2 regions of the Methylobacterium sp. 174MFSha1.1 genome follow, and region 1 is predicted to be linked to the other one. Evidence: riboswitches for the same ligand, from Rfam matches in the RefSeq annotation. Region 1 holds a riboswitch; the other holds the start of a gene.

Evidence for each region. A riboswitch is a leader RNA that binds a small molecule or an ion and turns the genes downstream of it on or off. The one in region 1 is predicted to bind thiamine pyrophosphate.
Region 2: another riboswitch for thiamine pyrophosphate. It lies ahead of thiC (phosphomethylpyrimidine synthase ThiC); the one in region 1 lies ahead of thiO (glycine oxidase ThiO).

Annotation. Positions count from the first base shown of each region.
Region 1 covers NZ_FPCB01000004.1:39,566-46,720, reverse strand. The annotation lists gene ybaL (cation:proton antiporter domain-containing protein) at 1-1,343, shown strand, start outside; gene BM430_RS00220 (hypothetical protein) at 1,454-1,699, shown strand; gene BM430_RS00215 (hypothetical protein) at 1,788-2,000, shown strand; gene thiS (sulfur carrier protein ThiS) at 2,388-2,600, opposite strand; gene thiO (glycine oxidase ThiO) at 2,597-3,802, opposite strand; TPP riboswitch at 3,868-3,998, opposite strand; gene BM430_RS00200 (adenylate/guanylate cyclase domain-containing protein) at 4,048-5,295, opposite strand; gene BM430_RS00195 (DUF2798 domain-containing protein) at 5,557-5,811, shown strand; gene rpoD (RNA polymerase sigma factor RpoD) at 5,873-7,155, opposite strand, start outside.
Region 2 covers NZ_FPCB01000018.1:25,625-32,779, reverse strand. The annotation lists gene BM430_RS16540 (transglycosylase domain-containing protein) at 1-234, opposite strand, end outside; gene BM430_RS16535 (type 1 glutamine amidotransferase) at 482-1,333, shown strand; gene BM430_RS16530 (acyltransferase family protein) at 1,341-2,480, opposite strand; gene BM430_RS16525 (restriction endonuclease) at 2,750-3,124, opposite strand; TPP riboswitch at 3,262-3,373, shown strand; gene thiC (phosphomethylpyrimidine synthase ThiC) at 3,432-5,312, shown strand; gene BM430_RS16515 (ATP-binding protein) at 5,324-7,155, shown strand, end outside.

The DNA of each region.
Region 1 (7,155 bases):
TGGTGCTGGCCCTCGTCCTGCTGCCGGCGCTCGCCGGGCCGCTCGGCGGCGAGAGCGCGGGCGCGGCGCACGGCATCGCGGGCGACGGCAACATCTGGCTCACCCTCGGGCTCACGCTGGCCAAGGTCGCGGCCTTCGCCGGGCTGATGCTGGCCGGCGGCCGCCGGGTGGTGCCCTGGCTCCTCGACCAGGCCGCCCGCACCGGCTCGCGCGAGCTGTTCACCCTGGCGGTGCTGGCGCTGGCTCTGGGCATCGCCTACGGCTCGGCCGAATTGTTCGGCGTCTCCTTCGCGCTGGGCGCCTTCTTCGCCGGCATGGTGCTGGCCGAATCGGACCTCAGCCACCAGGCCGCGGCGGATTCCCTGCCGCTGCAGGACGCCTTCGCGGTGCTGTTCTTCGTCTCGGTCGGCATGCTGTTCGACCCGACAATCCTCCTGCGCGAGCCGCTCGCCGTGCTCGCCACCCTGGCGGTGATCCTGGTCGGCAAGTCGCTCGCGGCGGTCGCGATCGTGCTGGCCTTCCGCCACCCGCTCTCGACGGCGCTCACCATCGCGGCGAGCCTGGCGCAGATCGGCGAGTTCTCGTTCATCCTGGCGAGCCTCGGCATCGGCCTGAAGCTGCTGCCGCCGGAGGGGCGCGACCTGATCCTGGCCGGCTCTCTCCTCTCGATCACCCTCAATCCGCTGATCTTCGCGGCCCTGGCCCGCCTGAGCGGCTTCATCGAGTCGCGGCCGGGCCTCGCCGCCCGGTTCGAGCGCGGCGGCGAAGAGATCGCGGTCTCGAGCCACGCCAAGGGCCGCGCGGGTCACGCGGTCGTGGTCGGCTACGGCCGGGTCGGCGGTGCGATCGGCAAGGCGCTGGCGGCCTGGGAGCTGCCCTTCGTAGTGGTGGAGCGCGACCGGCGTCGGGTCGAGGAACTGCGAGCTGCGGGCATCGCGGCGGTGTTCGGCGATGCCGGCGCGCCGGGCATCCTCGAGGCGGCGGATATCGGGCGGGCGCGCCTGCTCGTGGTGGCGAGCCCCGACGCGCACCAGGCCCGCCGCCTGATCGAGATCGCCCGCGAGGCCAATCCGGGGATCGACACGGTGGTGCGCACCCACAGCGACACCGAGCGGCGCAACCTCGAGGAGGACAAGGTCGGGCTGGTGCTGATGGCCGAGCGCGAGGTCGGCTTCGGCATGGCGCTCTATTCCCTGCGCAGCCTGGGGCTGAGCGAGGGCGAGGCGCGCCTGTTCATCGATACCAGCCGGGCCGAGAGCCGGGCCGAGCCCGCGGCGGAGGCCGAGCCCGAACTCGGCGCCCCCGAGCTGCGGCCGCACCGCGAGGCCTCGGCGGAGTCGTGACTCGGGTTCGTTACCGAATCGCAATCATCCGGTAAGCGTCGCCACAGCTCGGATCCGCCATCGTTCTTCCGGCTCGTCGAGGATTCGGCGCGCCCGAGAGGAGTCCGACGATGTCGCAGCCGCAGATGGAGCGCCCGGCCGAGCTGATGGTCTGGCACGGCGCCCGCGCCGCGCCGGGGCCGCGGGAGACGCGCCGCTATCCCACCCTGCGCGCCGCCCTGGCGGCGGCCGTCGCGGCGGAGGATCCCGAGGCGCTGCCGTGGATCGTGACCGAGGACGGCGCCGTGCTCAGCCCGCACTGGATCGACGAACACGCCCCCCGATCCGTCGCCCGCCCCGTCCGGCTCTCGTCCTGACGGCATGAGACAGCACGGCTTGCGTCGTTCGGCCGGCTCACGTTCCGCTCGCGCGCGTGCTATCGTCGTCCGACGAGCACGAATCGCCATGACGAGCCTGCGCAAGACCGCCCCTGCCCGCCCGGCCACGATCGCGGCGTCCACCCACGGCTACGCCGCCGCCGCCGTGAGGCTGCGCCGCGCGGCCAACGACAACCGCCCCCGATCCGGGCGCCGCCGCGTGCTGACGCTGGTCGCCGGCACCTGGGTCGCCGTGCTGGTCGCGGCGGCTTTGGCGCTGTGGCGGACCGGGGGGTTCTGAAGACCTCGTCACGGCTTGAGATCATCGGGACGCCGGTCCAGACCCTCACCCGCGCCCTGAATACGAGCATCACGGCGTCGTCGGACCTGTCGAGGCCCACGAGCACAGTGCTTTCAGCCTGGCTGCCTGTCGCAAGGCACGGCCCTTTCCCGGACGACTGCAGCGTCAGCGGAAGGAGATCCGGGATCCAGCGCAAGGACTCGCCGCGAAGCGGCTCTGTCTCTTGCAACGGTGCAGACAGGCGGACGCTTCGCGACATCTGTGCTGGATCCCGGATCTCCTTCCACTTCGTTCCAGTCGTCCGGGAAAGGGCGGGGATGAAACTGGACGGGAATGGGCCCATACCTCGCGACGCACGGCTACGTCGTTCAAGACGGACGCTCGTTCCTACCCCCCCTGCATCGCCCGCACGATCTCGACGCGGTCGCCCTCGGCGAGCGCCGTCGCCGCCCAGTCGCGCTGGCGCACCACCGCGCCGTTGAGCGCGATGGCGAAGCCCTGCGGGCCGGGCAGGTCCAGGTCGGCGGTCTCCTGGCGCCACAGGGCGTCGAGGGTGGCGGCCTCGCTGTCGCGGGATTCGCCGTTGACGAGGAGCTTCATGCGGTCTCGCTTCGAAGGGAGGGCGGCGGGGCGAACCGGGACAGGCCGAAGGGCGCGGCCACCGGCAGCGTCTCGCCGCACAGGATCAGGGTGGCGACGGCCTCGGCGGTGACCGGGGCCAGGAGGTAGCCGTTGCGGTGGTGGCCGGCGGCCAGCACCAGGCCGGGCCGGGCCTCGCCGAGGATCGGGGCGTCGTCGTCGGAGGTCGGGCGAAAGCCGCTCCAGATGCCCTCCACCCGCATCTCCTCGACCCCCGGCAGCGCCCGGCGGGCGCCCTCCAGCAGGGCGTAGAGGCCGCCGCCGGTGAGGTGCGGATCGAAGCCGGCCTCCTCGACGGTGGCGCCGACGATGAGCGAGCCGTCGCCCTTCGGCGCCATGTGGACCTGCTCGGTCCAGACCACGTGAGAGAGAAGCCCGCTGCGCGGCGTCATCTGCAGCGCCATGGACTGGCCCTTGAGCGGGCGGACCGGCAGGGCGAGGTCGGGCACCAGCCCCCCCTCCCCGGCCCAGGCGCCGGAGGCGAGGACGACGGTGCCGGCCCTGAACGTACCGGCGGAGGTCTCGACGCCGGTGACCCGGCCGCCCTCGCGGGTGAGCGCGGTGACCATGGTCCCCTCGACGAGGCGCCCGCCCGCGGCCCGGAAGGCCTGGCGCAGGGCGGCCATCACGCGGGCGGGATCGACCTGGTGGTCGTCGGGGCAGAAGAGGCCGGCGGTGACGGTGGGGCGCAGGCCCGGTTCGCGGGCGCGGATGGCGGGTCCGGACAGCCACTCGACGGACAGACCGTCGCGGCGCTGCAACTCGTGGCGGAAGCGCAGCCGCTCGACCTCGTCGCGACCGAGCGCGATCACCAGTGTGCCCTCGCGGCGGTAATCGATGGAGAGGCCCGATTCGGCCTCCAGCTCGTCGCGGAACGGGTGCCAGAGGCGCTGGCTTTCAAGGCAGAGCGGTGACAGAACCTCGCCCCCGGGCTCGTGCTCGGCGGCCGCGGCCAGCATGCCGGTGGCAGCGAGGCTGGCGCCGTCGCCGACGCGGCCGCGCTCGATCACCGCGACGGAGAGGCCCGCGCGCGCCAGGCGCCACGCGACCGACAGGCCGATCAGCCCGGCGCCGATCACCGCGGCGTCGGCTCGTTCAGGCAACCGGTCGCTCTCCGGGCTCGGGCTCGGTCCGCCCCGCCGTCCGATCGTCTGCGCGTGCACCCTCGTCTCCACGGTGGCCCGAAGAGAGTGGACTGCGCCCGGTGGCCGGATGATGCGCGCGGATCCACGAGGATCCTGTCCAATCCCTACGCCGGTATGAGCCGGATCAGGTTCGAAGGATTTCCGCGCTGACCGGGCCTGAAAGGCCGGTCCAGCGGTGTCTCAGCCCCTTGTCGGGGATCTCCCTGGAACACCCGCTATCTGGCGAGGGACGGGCCCGCCGTCAACCGGTCTTCATCCGCGTCTCAACCACCCTTGCCCGGACGGTAGATCGCCATCTCCTCGGCGAAGCCGTCGAGGGGGTGGGTGCCGAGCAATTCGGGGTCGCCCCACAGGAAGTCGACGAAGGGCTTCGACATCAGGAGCGGCTCGGACAGGACCTTGTTGAGCTTGGCCAGCCGGCTGGCCAGGTTCACGTCACGGCCGATCACCGTGAAATCGAGCCGCGCGCCCGATCCGACATTGCCGTAGGCCGCCTCGCCGTGATGGAGCGCGATGCCGACCTCGATGCGGGTGGGGAAGCGCCCGGCGCGGTTGGCCTCCTCGACGCGGCGGAGCGCGGCCTGCGCCGCCGAGAGGGCGCCCTGCGCTGCGCCGCCGAGATCGTCGCCGCTCTCGCGGAAGATCGCCAAAAGGCCGTCGCCCATGTATTTCAGCACCTCGCCGCCCTCGCTCTCGATCGGCGGCACCAGGCAGTCGAAATAGGTGTTCAGGAGTTCGACCGAGGCCTCGGGCGGCAGCGCATCGGTGAGGCGGGTATAGCCGCGCATGTCGGCGAACAGGATCGCTGAGCGGATCCGTTCGACCTGGCCGCGGCGGATGAAGCCGGCGAGGATCGCCTGATGCGGCCCGTCGCCGACATAGACCCGCAAGACGTGGTCGAGCCGGGCGTTGAGGCCGCGCATCTCCATCACCGCCGACAGGGTCGGCACGATGAAGCGCAGGATCGCCAGGTCGTCGTCGCCGAAGCCGCGCGGATCTCGGGTCGCGAAGGTGACGCCGTTCTTGGTGCCGTTGGTGAAGAACAGCGGCACGGTGATGTAATGGGTGAAGCCCGCGCTTTTAAGCTCCGGGACGATGCTGAAGCGGTCGTCCGGCGTCTCGCGCAGGTCGAGGATCAGCCACTCGCCGGTGGCGTAGACATGGGCGAAGGGGCTGCGGGCGAGCGCCTTCTCGCTGGCCTCGCCATGCGGGAAGAGGCGGAAGCTGACGCCGTCCTCCCGGGTCCAGAACCGGCCGACGCCGGAATAGTCCGAGTGCAGCGCGTCGATGGCGGTGGTGGCGCGGTCGACCGGCACGCCGAGGTCGTTCAGCCGCTCGGCCATGCCGGCGAGGAGGTCGCCGGATTCCGGCAATCTGGCCCCCTCGCTGAGCAGCCAGTCGCGGAGCGCCACGCAGTCGCGAAACAGGCCGATCGGGATGTCGCTCGCCTCCGACCCGTCCGCCGCGGCCGTGGGCGTCGGAACCGGGTTGGTGCGAGGCTGGTCGTACATGGGTCTGACATGGGCGTTGCGCCGCGGGACGGCAAGGCTTGATCGCGGAGAAGGCTTGGCTACGGACAACCGGCCCGCCGGCCCGGGATCGGACCTCCTTGGCATCGGCCCTCGGTCCTGCTAAGCCTGAGTTCGTCGCCGGGCCATGCTCCGGCCGGCCGTAAGCGTCTCACGTCAAGCAACGCGCTCCCTCAGGTGATTGGCACCGGGCGGGTGCGTGCCGCATCGTCCGGGCCGAGAGCCTGTTCCGAAAGACGTGTCATGTCTTCTCCTTCCTCTCCGCGACGCCTGCCGGCCTCCTCCGCGCCGCTGGTGACCGCGTTCCTCCTCTCCGTCCTGATGACCTGCGTCGTTTCCGGCATCTCGACCCTGCTCGCCCACGGGGTCACTCCGGACCTCGTGTGGCACTGGCCGCGCGCCTGGGGCTTCTCCTGGCTCGTCGCCTTCCCGACGCTGCTGCTCGTGCTGCCGCTGGTGCGGCGCGCGGTGGCGCGGATCGTGGCGCCGCCGCGCTGACGAAGAAGGGCCCGGCAGGCGATTTGCCTGCCGGGCCCTTCTTCGAATCGGGTCCAGAGTCTCAGTTGTCGAGGAAGCTCCGCAGCTTCCTGGACCGGCTCGGATGCTTGAGCTTGCGCAGGGCCTTGGCCTCGATCTGGCGGATGCGCTCGCGGGTCACCGAGAATTGCTGGCCGACCTCCTCGAGGGTGTGGTCGGTGTTCATGCCGATGCCGAAGCGCATGCGCAGCACGCGCTCCTCGCGGGGGGTGAGCGAAGCGAGCACCCGGGTGGTGGTCTCGCGCAGGTTCGACTGGATCGCCGCGTCGATCGGCAGGACGACGTTCTTGTCCTCGATGAAGTCGCCGAGGTGGGAATCCTCCTCGTCGCCGATCGGGGTTTCCAGCGAGATCGGCTCCTTGGCGATCTTGAGGACCTTGCGCACCTTCTCCAGCGGCATCGCCAGCTTCTCGGCCAGCTCCTCCGGGGTCGGCTCGCGGCCGATCTCGTGCAGCATCTGGCGCGAGGTCCGGACGATCTTGTTGATCGTCTCGATCATGTGCACCGGGATGCGGATCGTGCGGGCCTGGTCGGCGATCGAGCGGGTGATCGCCTGCCGGATCCACCACGTGGCGTAGGTCGAGAACTTGTAGCCGCGGCGGTACTCGAACTTGTCGACCGCCTTCATCAGGCCGATGTTGCCCTCCTGGATCAGGTCCAGGAATTGCAGGCCGCGGTTGGTGTACTTCTTGGCGATCGAGATCACCAGCCGCAGGTTCGCCTCGATCATCTCCTTCTTGGCCTGGCGGGCTTCGCGCTCGCCCTTCTGGACCATGTGGACGATCTTCCGGTACTCCTGGATCTCCAGGCCGGTCTCGGAGGCGAGCGAGATGATCTGCTCGCGCAGGGTCAGGATGTTTACCGCGCCGCGCTCGGTGAAGTTCTTCCAGCCCTTGCCGCCGAGCTTGGCCACCCGCTCGACCCAGTGCGGATCGAGCTCGTAGCCCTGGTAGTGGCGCAGGAACTCGTCGCGGGCGACGCCGTGGTTCTCGGCGAGCCGCATCAGGCGGCCCTCGTGCGAGATCAGCCGCTTGTTGATGTCGTAGAGCTGCTCGACCAGCGCCTCGATGCGATTGGAATTCAGCGACAGCGACTTCACGTCGGCGACGACGGTGTTCTTCAGCTCGGAATAGCGCTGCCCCTGCGATTCAGAAGCCGCGGCGCCCTTGAGCCGGGTCTCGGCCTGCTCGGCCTGGACCTTGCGCAGCTTGCGGTAGTTCTCGGCGATCGCGTCGAAGGTCTCGAGCACGCGCGGCTTCAGCTCGGCTTCCATCGCCGAGAGCGACACGTTGTTCTCGAGGTCGT
Region 2 (7,155 bases), on a different contig from region 1:
CAGGGTGCCGAGGAACGAGCGCCGGCGGCGCCGCGGCGCGGCCGCCGCGCGGCTGGCGCGCTTCGGGGCAGGCTTCGAGGCAGCCTTGGCCGCCGGTCTGGAGGTCCCCTTCGCCACGCCGCCTCCCGCCCGGTCGCCGCGCGAGAGGCGCAGGTCGAGGGCCGCCGGGTCGGCGGGCCCGTCCGCTTCGAATCGCGGCTCGACCCGACCCTTGCGCTCGCGTCCCTTCGCCATCCCGCCGCGTTCCCCTTCACGCCCCGGACAATCCCAGCCCACGCAGGGTGTCGCTGGCCTGCGCGGGGTGTCGCCGGCCCACGCGGGGGTACTCAAGAGACGCTAAATGAGGCGGGTTTAAGGGCCGTTAACCGAAATTTTGTCGAACGATCGTCGTGACTTAGCGCTGTGGCCGCGGGGCTGCGGCAAGCCGTGCCGGAACGGCGCATCCTTGGCCGCGTTGCGGTCGCTCTAACAAGGAGCCGACATGCTGCACCTTCTGGTGGCCGACGGGAACGACCGGGCCGGCCGCGAGACGCATCTCACGGTCTGCGACAAGACCTCGGCCGAGACCTATGCGGGCATCCTGCGGGCGCTAGCCCCCGACGCCCGCTGCCATCTCGTCGCCCCGGCCGATGCGGATGCGGTGCTGCCCCGGGCCTTGTCCGAGTGCGACGCCCTGGTTCTCACCGGCTCGACCCTGCACGTGGAGGAGGGCGGTCCCGCGGTGACGCGGCAATGCGACCTGGTGAAGGCGGCCCTGGAGGCCGGCCTCCCGGTCTTCGGCTCGTGCTGGGGCGTGCAGGTGGCCGCGACGATCGCCGGGGGCCGCGCCGCCCGCAACCCGCGCGGTCCGGAATACGGGCTCGCCCGCTTTATCGGCCGGACGCAGGCCGGGGAGGGGCACCCGCTGCTCGCCGGCCGGCCGGCGGCCTGGGACGCGCCGGCGATCCACGACGACGCCGTCATCGACCCGCCGCCGGGGGCCCGCGTCCTCGCCGGCAACGACCGCCTCGACGTCCAGGCGATCGAGATCCGCCTCGGCGAGGGGGTGTTCTGGGGCACGCAGTACCATCCCGAGCTCGACCTCGACGAGGTCGCGGCGATGCTGCGGCTCTCCACGCAAGGCGTGGTCGAGGCGGGCCTGTGCCGGGACGAGGCGTCACTCCACGCCTACGCCGATGCCTTCCGCGACCTGCACCACGATCCGGAGGGACGCCCCGACCTCGCCTGGCGCCTCGGCGTCGCCGCCGAGGTGCTGGTCCCTGAGCGCCGCCGGCGCGAGATCCGGAATTTCCTCGATCACCTGGTGCGGCCGGCGGCGGAGAGGCGGCGCTGACGCCGCCTCAGGTCGTGCGGGCCGCCGCGAGGCGGGGTGCCGGGCCGGGCCGCTCCTCGCCGACGAGGTGGAAGGCGGCCGGGCGGCGGAACAGGAACCGGGCCGGGGTGTGGCGCACCAGCCGCTCGATCCCGAGGGGCAAAGCCACCGCGGTCGCGGTGACGAGAAGCGAGACGAGGCCGATATCCTCGATGATCCCGCTCTTCACGAGCACGGTGCGCAGGGCCGCCATCGGCAGGAAGAAGGCGAGGTAGATCACGATCGAGCGCTCGCCGCAGGCCCGGAGCATCGCCGTGACCGGGCCGCCGGCCCGGGTCAGCAGGGCGGCCGTCGCCACGATGGCGAGCGCCCCGGCAGCGCCGAGCACGAGGCTCACCCCCGGCAGGCTCGCCAGGTTCGGGCGCGAGGGAAAGCCGGTCGGCGTGAAGACCAGGGCGCCCTCGATCAGCGCCCAGCCGGCGAGGGCGGCGAGGGCCAGGCCGGACCGCGCCCGCACCCAGTCGGCCAGCCCGAAGATGCGGGCCGCGAAGAGATAGCCGGCGACGAAGTAGACGAAGCGGTCGCAGAACTCGTCGATCAGGGTCGAGCCGGTGTGGATGGGGGCGAGCTGCAGCAGCGCGGCGCCGATCAGCAGCACCGGGCCGGGCACCCGGCGCAGGAGCTTCACGGCGACCGAGAACACCGCCAGCAGGTAGATGAACCACAGGGTCGAGTACGGCTCGATCAACCCGTGGGCGAGGTGCGCGAGGAAGGCGCCCGGGCCAGCGCCGTCGGTGATCTGGCCGTATTTCACCGCCGATTGCAGCACCATCCACAGCAGGTAGAAATACGTGAAGTGGACGATGCGCCGGTCGGCGAAGAGGCGCCAGTCGCGGTCCACCACGCGGCCGAGGAACAGGCCGGAGAGCAGGAAGAAGTCGGGGATCCGGAACGGTTTGGCGAACTCGACGACGTGGTGCATGAAGCCCTCGCCCCCCATCGCCTCGCCGGTCCCGAGGGTGGAGTGCATCATCACCACCAGGATGATGCAGATGCCTTTCGCGACGTCGACCCAGGCGAGGCGCCCGGCCTCCGGCGCGGCGCGCGGGCGCACCGGATCGTCCGGCCGGACCGAGAGGGCGGGTTCGGTGTTGGGGCGGGCGGACATCGGCGTCTCCACGAGGATGGCCCGAGGCTCGCAGGGAGACGTAAAGATCGGCGCACGGTCGGCGGGTCGAATCGTGCCGGGATTCGCAACGATCGATTTACTGTCCTGAGTAGCTTCCACCCGGCGTGCTCTGACGCTTGTTGGCCCTCTCGACGATGTTGAAGTCCTCTGAGTCATTCCGGGGCCGCGCAGCGGAGCCCGGAATGACGACGGAGCTTGCACCGCCCGTCGCGGGAAGCGGACGCGTTCTCATCTGCCAGAAATGGCCGCTACCGATAACTCCGCTTCGAGTCCCGCCGCGTCCTGGTCATGCGCGTCGCGGTGTGGAAGTCGTCCGGCTTGGTGCGGATCCAGTCGAGGAAGCGGGCGATCTCCGGCTCGGCCCGCAGGCTCTCGACGTCGCTGAGGCGGCGCGCCAGCTCTGCCTCGCTGTGGCGGGCATGGATCGCCGAGTGGCAGATCTGGTGCAGCTGCACCGTCTCGCCGTGGGTGCCGCCCTTCAGCTTCGGGGTCAGGTGATGCTTGCTCTGGCGGGCGTCGCGCGGGATCGGCCGCTCGCAGAGCGGGCAGACCACCGGTTCGCGCGTGGCCGGGCCGTGGGTGGAGGGGTCGTCGTCGCGCCAGCGCCGGTCACGGCGTCCCAAGGCAAGCTCCCGAGCGGTGAGGATTGTCCTCCGTATCTGGGTCGCGGCGTCCGTGCGTTTCAAGACAGGGGCCGGGATGCCGCAGCACCCCCTCGCGGCCCCCGATTGACAAACCCCGTTCCCCACCCGACAGTCCCCCCGTTACCGAGGGGAGCCCCGCCATCTGGGGCTGAGATTGGACGAGCGTGCGTCCTGACCCTTGAACCTGATCCGGTTCGTACCGGCGGAGGGACGGGAACCTGCCATGACCGACGTGACCCGTGCGTCCTCGCGCCTCGAGGCCGGATCGTCTCCCCGGGAGAGATCCATGAACGCACCCATCCTCGCCGCAGGATCGCCGACGCGCGTCACCACCGGGCCGGTCACCGGCTCGGCGAAGGCCTATGCCTCGCCGAGGGACCGTCCCGACCTCCGCGTGCCCTACCGCGCCATCGCGCTCTCCGATCCCGGCGAGGCCCCGGTGCGGGTCTACGACCCCTCCGGCCCCTACACCGAGACGGATGCGCGCATTGACCTTGCGGCCGGGCTGCCCGAGATCCGCAAGTCCTGGATCGAAGGCCGCGGCTACGCGCCGGTCGCCCCCCGGGCGGTGCGGCCGGAGGACAACGGATTCGCGAGCGAGGACAGGCTGGTGGCGCCGTGCCCGGCCGCCCGCACCATCCGCCGGGGCGCTCCCGGCGAGCGCGTCACGCAATATGAGTTCGCCCGCGCCGGGATCGTCACCGAGGAGATGATCTACGTAGCCCATCGGGAGAACCTGTGCCGCGAGGCGATGCTGGCGGGGGCCGAGGGGAAGCTCGCCGACGGCGAGAGCTTCGGGGCAGCGATCCCGCCCTTCATCACGCCGGACTTCGTGCGCGACGAGGTGGCGCGCGGGCGGGCGATCATCCCGGCCAATATCAACCACACCGAACTCGAGCCGATGGCGATCGGCCGCAACTTCCTCGTCAAGGTCAACGCCAATATCGGCAACTCGGCCGTGACCTCCTCGGCGGCGGACGAGGTCGAGAAGATGGTGTGGGCGATCCGCTGGGGCGCCGACACGGTGATGGACCTGTCGACCGGACGCAACATCCACAACATCCGCGGCTGGATCCTGCGCAACGCCCCCGTCCCGATCGGCACGGTGCCGATCTACCAGGCGCTGGAGAAGGTCGGCGGCGACCCGCTCAAGCTCGACTGGGAGGTGTTCAAGGACACCCTGATCGAGCAGGCCGAGCAGGGGGTGGACTACTTCACCATCCATGCCGGCCTCCGCCTCGCGCACGTGCCGCTCACGGCGCGCCGCGTCACCGGCATCGTCTCGCGCGGCGGCTCGATCATGGCGCGCTGGTGCCTCGCCGGGCACCGGGAATCGTTTCTCTACGAGCGGTTCGAGGAGATCTGCGACATCTGCCGGGCCTACGACGTGTCGTTCTCGCTCGGCGACGGCCTGCGTCCGGGCTCGATCGCGGACGCCAACGACGCGGCGCAATTCGCCGAGCTGGAGACCCTGGGCGAACTCACCAAGGTCGCCCATGCCAAGGGCTGCCAGGTGATGATCGAGGGCCCCGGCCACGTGCCGATGCACAAGATCAAGGTCAACATGGAGAAGCAGCTGGCCGAGTGCGGCGAGGCGCCGTTCTACACCCTCGGCCCGCTCACCACCGACGTGGCGCCGGGCTACGACCACATCACGTCGGGCATCGGCGCGGCGATGATTGGCTGGTTCGGGACCGCGATGCTCTGCTACGTGACGCCCAAGGAGCATCTCGGCCTGCCGAACCGCGACGACGTCAAGACCGGCGTCATCACCTACCGGATCGCCGCGCATGCCGCCGACCTCGCCAAGGGCCACCCGGCCGCGCAACTGCGCGACGACGCCCTGTCCCGGGCCCGGTTCGACTTCCGCTGGGAGGACCAGTTCAACCTCTCCCTCGATCCGGACACCGCGCGCGCCTACCACGACGAGACCCTGCCGAAGGACGCCCACAAGGTTGCGCATTTCTGCTCGATGTGCGGCCCGAAATTCTGCTCGATGAAGATCACCCAGGACCTGCGCGCCGAGGTGCTGGCGATGGAGGCGGCGAGCGCCGTGGTCAACGAGGCCACACCGCTCGGCGAAGCGGCCCGGGCGGCCGGCATGGCCCAAAAATCGGCGGAATTCTTAGGCGCTGGCGGGAGGCTCTACGTCGAGCCCGGCGAGTAGGACCCCATTTCATGCTGATGCAGGCCCAAGCAGCCCCGCCGGGGCCTGCCCCGACACTCGCGCCGGGACGGTCGCGTCCCGGCTCCATCGTGCGCCGCCTCGTCGTCTTCGCCCTCGGCCTGGCGGTGCCGATCCTGATCTTCGGCGGCGTGGTGTTGTGGCAGTTCGCCGGCGCCGCCCGCGAGCGCCTGGAGGCCGACGCGCTCGGCCGCGCCCGGATGGAGGCGGCGGCGGTCGACCGCGAGGTCGCGAGCCTGATCGCGACGCTCGAGGCCCTGAGCCTGTCGAACGCGCTCCAGCGCGGCGACGTCACGGCCTTCCGCGAGCAGATGCAGGAACTCTATCGCCGCAGCGGGCTGCCGGCGACCCTGCGCGACCCCGACGGGCGGCGGCTGATCGACCTCGGCGCCGAGCCGATGGCGGAACGCCTCGACGCGGCGGATGCGAGCGCGCTGAACGGCCGCCCGGCGGTCTCGGGCGTGATCGACGGTCGCTTCCGGGTGACGGTGCCGGTGGTGCGCCGGGGTGGCGACGCGGTGCTCTACCTCCTGTCCTTCTCCCTGCCAACCTCGCGGATCCGCGACGTGCTCGCCTCCGGCGGCGTGCCGAAGGCCTGGGTGCTGACGGTGATCGACCGCGACCAGAGGGTGCTCACCCGCACCCGGGCGCCGGAGCGCTTCACCGGCACGCAGGCCCCCGACGAGCTGCGCGCGGCCAACGGCCCGGAGGGCAGCTGGCGCGGCACCTCGCTCGAGGGCGACCCGTTCTTCGTCGCCTATGCGCGAGCCGGCGTGCCGGACTGGCGCGTCGCCGTGGGCGTGCCGGAGGAGGCGCTGGCGGCGCCGGTCCGGGCGTCGCTCGTCTGGTTCGCCGGGCTCGGCGGGATGCTGGCAGCCGTCGCGGCGCTCCTCGCTTTCGCCTTCGCCCGCGGCATCGCGGCGCCGCTCCAGGCCCTGCGCGACCAGGCGGAGGCGCTCGGCCTCGGCCGCGCGACGCCCGTGCTCGCGGGCGTGCCGGCGGAGGTCGCCGCGGTGAGCGCCGAGATCGCGGGCGCCGCCCAGCGCCAGCGCGAGCGGGCGGCCGAGCGTGCCAAGGCCGCCGCGGCCCTGCGCGCCGAGACCCAGCGCCTCGAGGTGCTGAACCGCCTCGGCACGGCCCTGTCGAGCGAGCTCGACCGCCAGCGCCTCGGCGACACGGTGGTGGAGGCCGCCACCCACCTGACGGGGGCGGCCTACGGCGCCCTGTTCGAGCGGGTGCCGGAGGGTCCCGAGGGCCCCGAGCACTGGCAGCTCCTCAGCCTCACCGGTGCGCCGCGGGAGGCCTTCACCCGGTTCGGCCTGCCGCGGGCGACCACCCTGTTCAGCGAGACCTTCGCCGCCGGCGGGGTGGTGCTGAGCGAGGATGTGACGGCGGATCCGCGCTACGGCAGCCACGGCGGCATGCCGAAGGGCCACCTGCCGGTGCGTAGCTACCTCGCAGTGCCGGTGGTCTCCGGCACCGGCGCCACCCTCGGCGCGCTGCTGTTCGGCCATCCCGAGCCGCACCGCTTCGGCGCCCGCGAGGCGGCGCTGGTCGAGGGCCTGGCCGGCCAGGCGGCGGTGGCGATGGACAATGCCCGCCTGTTCGCCTCGGTGCGGCGCGAGCAGGACCGGTTCGAGGCCGCCGTCCAGGCGGTGCGCGGCGTGCTCTGGACCAACGACGCCACCGGCCGGATGAGCGGCGACCAACCGGCCTGGGCCGCGCTCACCGGCCAGACTCCGGAGCAATATGCCGGCTACGGCTGGGCCGAGGCGGTGCATCCGGACGACCGGGCCGCCAGCGTCGAGGGCTGGAACCAGGCGGT